2 regions of the Kitasatospora sp. NPDC001132 genome follow, and region 2 is predicted to be linked to the other one. Evidence: riboswitches for the same ligand, from Rfam matches in the RefSeq annotation. Region 2 holds a riboswitch; the other holds the start of a gene.
What was found. A riboswitch is a leader RNA that binds a small molecule or an ion and turns the genes downstream of it on or off. The one in region 2 is predicted to bind cyclic di-AMP.
Positions count from the first base shown of each region.

Region 1: another riboswitch for cyclic di-AMP. It lies ahead of ACWDBE_RS04575 (NlpC/P60 family protein); the one in region 2 lies ahead of ACWDBE_RS17045 (transglycosylase family protein).

Region 1 is NZ_JBSFKF010000003.1:36,141-40,546, reverse strand. Features, by position in the region: gene ACWDBE_RS04585 (NYN domain-containing protein) at 1-493, shown strand, start outside; gene ACWDBE_RS04580 (C40 family peptidase) at 695-1,732, shown strand; cyclic di-AMP (ydaO/yuaA leader) riboswitch at 2,071-2,224, shown strand; gene ACWDBE_RS04575 (NlpC/P60 family protein) at 2,235-3,350, shown strand; gene ACWDBE_RS04570 (NlpC/P60 family protein) at 3,577-4,406, shown strand, end outside.
Region 2 is NZ_JBSFKF010000010.1:277,175-281,580, forward strand. Features, by position in the region: gene ACWDBE_RS17035 (LacI family DNA-binding transcriptional regulator) at 1-71, shown strand, start outside; gene ACWDBE_RS17040 (hypothetical protein) at 188-388, opposite strand; gene ACWDBE_RS17045 (transglycosylase family protein) at 619-1,911, opposite strand; cyclic di-AMP (ydaO/yuaA leader) riboswitch at 1,898-2,061, opposite strand; gene ACWDBE_RS17050 (sirohydrochlorin chelatase) at 2,579-3,538, opposite strand; gene ACWDBE_RS17055 (DUF397 domain-containing protein) at 4,097-4,360, shown strand.

The sequences.
Region 1 (4,406 bases), on a different contig from region 2:
CCCGGCGGACCTGGTGGAGGCGGTGGTGCCGGGGGCGGCCTCGCCGCACGACGTGGCCCGGCGCGGGCTGGCCGAGGACGATCCGGCGCTGCTGGACCAGCTGCTGGCGATCCCCCAGGTCCACCTGGTGGTGGACGGCTACAACGTGACCAAGGCCGGCTATCCGGCACTGCCGCTGGAGCAACAGCGGATCCGGCTGCTGGGCGGGCTGGCGATGCTGGCTCAGCGCACCCAGGCGGAGGTCACCTGCGTGTTCGACGGGCAGGACCTGGACGTCCCGGTGATCATGGCGCCACCGCGCGGGGTCCGGGTGCGGTTCAGCCGGACCGGGGAAACGGCCGACGAGCTGATCCGCCGTCTGGTGCGGGCCGAGCCGCAGGGTCGTCCGGTGGTGGTGGTGTCCACCGACCGGGAGGTCGCGGAGGGCGTGCGGAAGGCGGGCGCGCGCCCCGTGGCGTCGGTGCTGCTGTTGAACCGGCTGGCCCGGCCCTGACCTCGGCCGATTCCGTGTGATTCCTGGTCAGGGGCGGTTCCGGGGCCTTGTGAGGGGGCTGTGGAGTCAGTGTGGGGTGGCCGAGTTCATGCCATCGGGGGAGTGGCAAAACGGATAGATCTTCACTAGGGTCTGGCGTCAAACCTATTTTCGGGAATCTCATCCCATCAGGTGAGTCCGCTGGAAGAAGGAGCCGGTCCCTTGGCCTCCCACCGCCGTCCCAAGCAGCCGAGCCGCGCGCGGATCTCCGTGCTCACCGCTGCCGCTGCGACCGCGGTCGCCCTCTCCGCCCAGGTGGCCGCGCACGCCGCGCCGCAGCCGAACAAGGCGGACGTCAAGGCGCAGATCGACCAGCTCCAGGAGGAGCAGGAGCAGGCGGCGGAGAAGTACAACGGCGCCAAGGAGCGGGCCGACCAGCTGCGCAAGCAGGCCGACCAGCTGCAGGACCAGGTGGCCCGCAGCCAGGAGCAGATGACCCAGCTCCAGGGTGGCCTGGCCGAGGTGGCGGGGGATCAGTACCGCTCCGGCGGCATCGACCCGTCCGTCCAGCTGATGCTCTCCTCCGACCCGTCCGGCTACCTGGAGAAGGCCTCGACCGTCCAGCAGGCCAGCACCAGCCAGGCCGAGGCGCTCAAGGGGCTGCTGGAACAGCAGCGCCGGCTGGACCAGGAGAAGGCCGAGGCGGCCGCCGTGCTCGCCTCGCTGGACACCACCACCAAGGACCTCAATCAGGCCAAGGCGGACGTCAACACCAAGCTGAAGGCCGCCCAGGACCTGCTGAACTCGCTCAGCGCCGCCGACCGCGCCGCGCTGAAGGCCCAGCAGGCGCAGGACGACCGCGCCTCGCGCGGCAGCGAGCGGGTCGACCTCGGCAGCCTGCCGCCGGCCAGCGGCTACGCGGCCGTGGCGATGGCCAAGGCGATGAGCAAGCAGGGCTCGCCGTACGTGTGGGGCGCCACCGGCTCGACCACCTTCGACTGCTCGGGCCTGATGGTCTGGTCGTACGGGCAGGCGGGCGTCTCGCTGCCGCGCACCTCGCAGGAGCAGGGCCACTACGGCACCCGGGTGCCCTCGCTGGACCAGGCCCAGCCCGGCGACCTGGTGATCTACGGCTCCGACATGCACCACGTCGGGATGTACATCGGCAACGGCATGGTGGTCCACGCGCCGCACACCGGTGACGTGGTGAAGGTGATGAAGGCCGACGCGATGCCGATCAACACCATCCGCCGGGTCTGACGGTCCGACACGCCCGCCGGGCTCCCTCGGGGGCCTGTGAAAAGCGCCACCCTCCCTTGGGGGTGGCGTTCGGCTTTCCCGCCCTTTCGCGACCACATGCTGAGAACCGATCAGCCTTGTGTGTGCCAGTGGTCACCATCGGTCATTTTCACAAAAGAACTTGGGTAATCTTCTGCCTTTTTTCTGACAAGGATTTGAACGGATCACGGTTCAGTTACTAGGGTCATGCTCCGAACCACCGCACTGTCGATCGCCCAGCCAGGGTGGCGGCGGTGGTTACCGCCGAGTTCGCGAGGCAGCGGGGCAGGTCGAAGCGACTGCCCGACAGGGGAGCCCAGTGTTCGGGGGCGCTGCGGAGCGGAGCCGGGGAACCATGTTCCTCCGGGGTGAATCGGCGCCAGGTCGGCCGGTGGAACGGCCGTGAGGCGTCGTAGGGCATGCTTCCGGCCCGAACCCGTCAGCTCACCCGGTAGGCGGACGTAGGAAGAAGGAGTCCGCCTTCGTGGCGTCCCATCGTCGTCCCAAGCCCGCCGGTCGCGCCCGCGTCTCGATCCTGACGGGTGTCGCCGCGGCGGCCGTCGTCCTCTCCGCGCAGGGTGCCCACGCGGACCCGCAGCCGACCAAGGAACAGGTCAAGGGGCAGGTCGACCAGCTCAACGAGCAGGCCGAGGTCGCGACCGAGAACTACAACGCCGCCCAGGCCAAGCAGCAGGAGCTGGAGAAGCAGGTCTCCGGCCTGCAGGACCAGGTGGCCCGTCAGCAGGCCCAGGTCACCGAGCTCCAGGGCGGCCTCGCCGAGATCGCCGGCGAGCAGTACCGCAACGGGGGCATATCCCCGACCGTCCAGCTGATGTTCTCCTCCAGCCCGGACAACTTCCTCAGCCAGGCCGGCACGCTGAACCAGGCCGGCAGCACCCAGAAGGGGCAGCTGAAGGAGCTCCAGGAGCAGCAGCGCAAGCTCGACCAGGACCGCAACGAGGCCCAGGGCAAGCTCGCCGAGCTGGAGTCGACCACCCAGCAGCTGAAGGCCTCCAAGGACGAGGTCCAGGGCAAGCTGAAGGCGGCCCAGGACCTGCTCAACACCCTGACCGAGCAGGACCGCCAGGCGCTGCGCCAGGCCGAGGAGAAGGCCGCGGCCGACGCCAAGGCCAAGGCCGACGCCGCCCAGGCGCAGCAGCAGCAGGCCGACCGCGCCTCGCGCGACAACAGCCGCGGCAACCTGGCGACCGGCTCGACCGCCGCTCCGGTGAAGGTGGCCGCGGGCAGCTCGCGCGGTGCCGCCGCCCTCTCGTACGCCGCGTCCAAGGTCGGCAGCCCGTACGTCTGGGGCGCCACCGGCCCGGGCTCCTTCGACTGCTCCGGCCTGATGGTCTGGGCGTTCAACCAGGCCGGGGTGTCGCTGCCGCGCACCTCGCAGGCGCAGGCCGGGGCCGGCACCCGGATCGGCTCGGACATCTCCCAGGCCCAGCCCGGCGACCTGCTGATCTTCTACAGCGACGCCCACCACGTCGGCATCTACGCCGGCAACGGCCAGGTGCTGCACGCTCCCAAGCCGGGTGCGTCGGTGCGCTACGAGGCGGTCGGCAACATGCCGCTGACCTCCATCGTGCGGGTCTGATCCCCGCTCGGACGCCTCCGGGCCCGGTCTTCCCCAGGGAAGGCCGGGCCTGCGGCTTTTCCGGCGGGTCGAGCTGATGTCCGATTAGGGGTCGAATATTCGGGTTGGGAAGGGTTTGGACTCGCTTGCCCGGACTCGCTAACGTCTGCCACCGGACTCCCGCTCGACGGCCGCCCGTCCCGGTGCGGCGGCGGGGCCGCGCCGCAGGATTGGAGCCGCTGCCGCCATGCCCGTGCACCGCCGTTCCCAACTGCTCACCCGGGCGCTGGTGCTGACCGCGGCCGCCGCCACCGCGCTGGGCGTGGCCGCCGGAGGCCGCGCCCAGGCCGCGCCGGACAGCCCGGACCCGGGCGATCGTCAGGACGTCAGGACGCAGGTCGAGCAGCTGTACGACGAGGCCGAGCAGGCCTCCGAGAAGGCGAACGCGGCGCAGGAGGCCCAGCGGCGGCTCCAGGGCGAGACCACGATCCTCCAGGGCGAGATCGCCATCGCCCAGGACCAGCTCAACGAACTGCGCGGCGACCTGGCGACAGTGGCCGGGGCCGAGTACCGCGGTGGCGGAATGGCCCAGACCGCCCAGCTGTTCCTCTCGTCCGACCCGGAGGGCTACCTGGTCCGCGCCCGCACCCTGGGGCAGGCCGCCGCGCGCCAGCAGGAGACCCTGCACGAGCTGGTCACCCGGCAGCGCCGGCTCGACCAGCGCCGCACCGAGGCGGCCGGCAAGCTCGCCGAGCTGGACCAGACCCGCCGCACGCTCGCCGACACCAAGCAGCAGATCCAGCAGCGGCTCGCCGGGGCGCAGAAGCTGCTGAACGGCCTGGGCGCCGCCGAGCGGGCCCGGATGACGGCCCAGGACGCCCGGGACGCCGAGCAGCGCGCCACCCGGGGCACCGACCGGCTGGACCTCGGCACCGCCCCGCCCGCCTCCGAGCGGGGGGCGGCCGCGCTTGCCGCCGCGGTGCGGATGATCGGCTCCCCGTACGTCTACGGGGCCACCGGACCGCACGCCTTCGACTGCTCGGGTCTGATGTACTACAGCTGGCGGCAGGCCGGAGT
Region 2 (4,406 bases):
CCCAGCGGGGCGAGTTCATGTTCCAGCCGGAGCTGGTGATGCGCGGGTCCACGGGGGCCTGCGCGCGCTGAGCGCCGGCGGCCGCGGCCGACGTACGGGCCCTGGAGGGCGGTTGCCCTCCGGGGCCCTTCGGCGTGCGCGCGGCCGGTCGTGGCGGCCGTCGGTGGTCGTGGCGGCCGTCGGGTGGTCAGCCCTCCTGGGTGGTCGGCCCGTCGGCGGTCAGGCAGTGCCCGTCGGTCGCGTCGCCGGTCCGGGTCTCGGTGCGGCGGCCGCGGGCCAGGTAGTCGCGCAGGACCAGTTCGACGGCGTCCTGGGGGTTCTTGGTGCCGGAGAGCATCATCACGTCGATCGCGAGGTTCGCGTCGAGGGTGACGGTGACCTGGGCCATGTGGACTCCTCCTCGGGTGTCCTCGGGTGCAGAGCAGCAGCATGCCCGTTGGAGCGGGGATCCACCACGGGGATATGGCCGGAGGTACGTCGGAACCCCCGGGGAGAGCGACCAGACTCTCCCCGGGGGCGGTGGGTGGTCAGCGTTCGGGCGACAGCTGACAGATGATGAAATCTGTTACCTGTTACCTGTTACCTGAGGCCCGTCGGCTGTCCGACTGCGCGCCGTTCTCAGACCCGGCCGGCGAAGTCCGGGGCCCAGTTGGCGATGCTCTGCTCGCGGACGCCCGAGCTCGGGTTGGCGGCCTCGACGTACTTGCCGTTGCCGACGTAGATCGCGACGTGGTAGACGCCGGAGTCCTTGCCGTTGTTGGACCAGAACAGCAGGTCGCCCGGCTTGAGGCTGTCCAGCGAGACGTGGGTGCTGGCGGCGGCCTGGTCGGCGGCGACGCGCGGGACGGAGATGCCCGCGGCGCGCAGCGCGGCCTGGGTCAGACCGGAGCAGTCCCAGCCGCCGTTGCCGGTGCCACCGTAGACGTACGCCTGACCGACCTTCGACTCGGCGAAGGCGACCGCGGCGGCCATGCTGCCAGTGGCGGCCGGAGCCTGGGTCTGGGCCTGCGGCGCGGGCTTGGCGGCCGGCTTGGCGGCCGGGGCCGGGGTCTGCGCGGTCGGCTGGGCGTTCACGGCACCGCCGTTCGCGGACTGGCCGGACTTCTGGGAGCGGTCGGACCCGGTGGAGTCCGAGCCGGTCGCACCGCCGAAGGACAGCTGCTGGCCCGGGTAGATGGTGTCCGGGCCCTCGGTCAGGGTGCCGCGGTTGAGCTCGTACAGCCGCTGCCAGCCGCCCCGCACATTGTGCTGGTCGGCGATCGAGGACAGCCAGTCGCCCTCGACCACGGTGTAGTCGCCGCCCTGGGCCTGCTGCTGACGCTTCTGGACCCAGTCGCCGCGGTTGCCGGAGGCGGTGGCCTGCGCGCCGTCCTGGGCGGGCGCGGCGGGCTTCGCGGCGGGGGCCTGGGGCGTCGCGGCCGGAGTGGCCGGCTTGGCGCTCTGGACGGGCGCGGCGGGCTTGGAAGGGGTCGAGCCCGTGGCCGAGCCCGCCGAGGTGTCGACGGCGGCCGGGGTGCCGCCCTTGGCCAGGCCGGCCTTGACGGAGCAGACGGGCCAGGCACCCGGGCCCTGCGAGGCGAGGACCTTCTCGGCGATCGCGATCTGCTGGTCCTTGGTGGCCAGGTCGGCGCGCGTCGCGTAGGCGGTGCCGCCGAAGGCGGACCAGGTGCTGGAGGTGAACTGGAGGCCGCCGTAGAAGCCGTTGCCGGTGTTGATGCTCCAGTTGCCGCCGCTCTCGCACTGGGCGACCTTGTCCCAGGTGGCGACGGAGGCGGCCGAGGCGGTGCCCGGGGTGAGGCAGGGGACGGTGAGGCCGACGCCCGCGACGCCGAGGGCGGCGATCACGCGGCGGGTTCGGCCGGGCAGGCTGGTGCCGTTGGTGGGCAGCATGAAGACGGAGTCCTCTCCCACGCCTGCGAGGTGAGCTGTCGGATTCGGGCTGGAGTTGCCCGGCCGCGCCGGTGGGCGCGGCTTCACCCCTAGCCCTGGACCGTTCCGCAGACCGGTCCGGGGCGACTTACCTGTGGGTCCCCCGCTCCTGCCGTGGTGCGTTTTCGCGCTGCCAGGACATCCGACGGCAGGACTCGGCGTTGCGGATGAACCGGGTTCGTGTGGTCACGAACGGGGAGCACGTTAATCAGACTCAAGTTCAAACTGCAAACCACTGTGATGCGCATCACGGTTTAGTGGGAACTGCCAAAATTGCCGCCATCCATGATCGTAAATGATCGTTTTCGGGCAATGCCGTTGCTGAAGTCGACAACTGGCTCCACCTCAGAGCTGATGTGACACCGCGCCGAGTCGCGGAGCCGGCGCACCCTGGCGGTGGGGGAGTGGGCGCGATTCGAACACCTGGGCCTGCGCTCCCTATTCCCTTTCAAATGCCACCAGAACGGACATTCCGCGCTATTTTTCGCGTCATCGTCGTCATTGCCGTCCGCATCCGGGCGGGAGGGTGACGCGGGAGGGGCGATCCGGGAGGGACGACGCGCGGGCGGTGGGAGGGATAGAGCGAAGGGCCCGGAACGCAAGCCGTTCCGGGCCCTTCGGAGCGCGCCGAGCGGCGCGCGGAGTCGAACTACTGCCCGGCGGGCGCCTCGGCGGCCGCGTGGGCGCCGCGAGCACCCTCCGTGACCCCCTCGGCCTCGGCGGCGGCCGCCGCCTCCGCCTCGGCCCGCGCCAGGTCCTCCGGGGACGGCGTGGGCAGCGCGGCCAGGTACGTGGAGGCGATCAGCTGGCCGACCGACGGGTACGAGCCCAGCGGCGCGGCCGACGGGCAGCCGGTCTCCTCGGCGGCGGTGGCGAGCAGCTCGGAGTCCGCCTCCGGGCCGATCACCAGCGGGGCCAGCGCCGGGCGCTGCGAGCCGGTCTCCTTGAGGTGGTTGACGGCCGCGGCCACCGAGCCGGGCACGTCGAGCGCGGCGGCGACGACCGGCACGGCCAGTCGGGCGGCCAGCAGCACGCCGGTGATGCCGGCCGCGGCGGCAGCGTCCTCGCCGCCGACGGTGGTCAGCACCACGCCGTCCGCGGCGGTCGCGATGGCGAACAGCCGGGCGCGGTCGGCCCGGGCCAGCCCGGCCTCGGACAGCCGGACGTGCACGGCCTCGGCCAGCAGCGGGTGCGGGCCCAGCGGGTCGGTGACGGGCGCGCCGTACTCGGCGGCGAGCGCGTGAAGCTCGGTCAGGAAGGTGTGCGGGCCGGGCACCAGCGGCACCAGGACGGGCATCGGAAGCCCGGCCTCGGCGGCCAGGGTCAGCAGCTCGGCCACGGTGCGGTCCTCGCCGTCCGCGCCCTCGGTGCCGTCACCCGGGAGGTAGCCGACCGCGGTCTGGACGCCGTTCTGCTCGGTGCGGACGATCGAGAGCAGCTCCTCGACGACCGAGCGGGACTCGGGCCCGGCGGTCGCGGGCACGGCGAGCACCAGGGCCGGGGCGCCGGCCGGGATCTCGGGGCGCTCGGGACGACGGTGGCGCCCCCGCGCACGGGAGCCTGGAGTGCGGACGGGCAGTGGCGCGCCCGGGATGGCTGCGGTGCTCATGCCGGAGATCGTAGGACATCTGCCCGTCAGGCTTGCAGTCGGCTGCCGTGCGGGATTCACGCGAGCGCGGTGCGGACCCGGCGCGTCCTCGGCGCCGGTCCGGGCGCTTTGCCTACAATCCGGACATTCTTCGCCCAACCCCCGTACGGTCGCCCGTGGTTGCCTCGACGTGATCCGAGGGGCGGGCGTTGCACCCGGGGCGCGTGAGATGTCTCACAGCACAGGGGTGGTTTGACTGAGGGTCACGGGCGCGCGACTCCCGGCATTCGAAGATCAACATTCGGCGGGGAAGTGCTCACGGCCGGTTATCGCGAACCCGGCGATTCCATCGGCTATGTCCGTTTACGTACCGTCAGGAGAAGGGTCCGTGAAGAGTTCGCGCCTGCGAATAAAAGGCCTCGTGCACCTGCAATGTCTCGTGCTGATGCACGTGCACTGCAGCTATCATCGCGTCAAGTGAGGCGTTGTGCCGGACCGGTACGGGGCCGGTCCGTTCGTTTCGGCGGTGCCGGGGGCGCCGCGCTGGACGACAACTCCGGAGCTCTTCGGGAGACTTCTATGCACGACTCGCAGGACACGAACGGTTCGTACGACACCTACAACGGGATGGCCGCCGCCGATCTCCAGGGGGTGGTCTGGCAGAAGAGTCTGCACAGCAACTCCCAGGGCAATTGCGTTGAATTCGCGGCCCTGCCGGGCGGCGACGTGGCGATGCGCAACTCGCGCTTCCCGGACGGACCGGCCCTCATCTACACCCGGGCCGAGATCGCCGCCCTGCTGCTGGGGGCGAAGGACGGGGAGTTCGACCACCTGGCGGTCTGACCGGCCGCCGTGCTCCACCATCGGGGGGCCGTCGTGGGTGCCGACA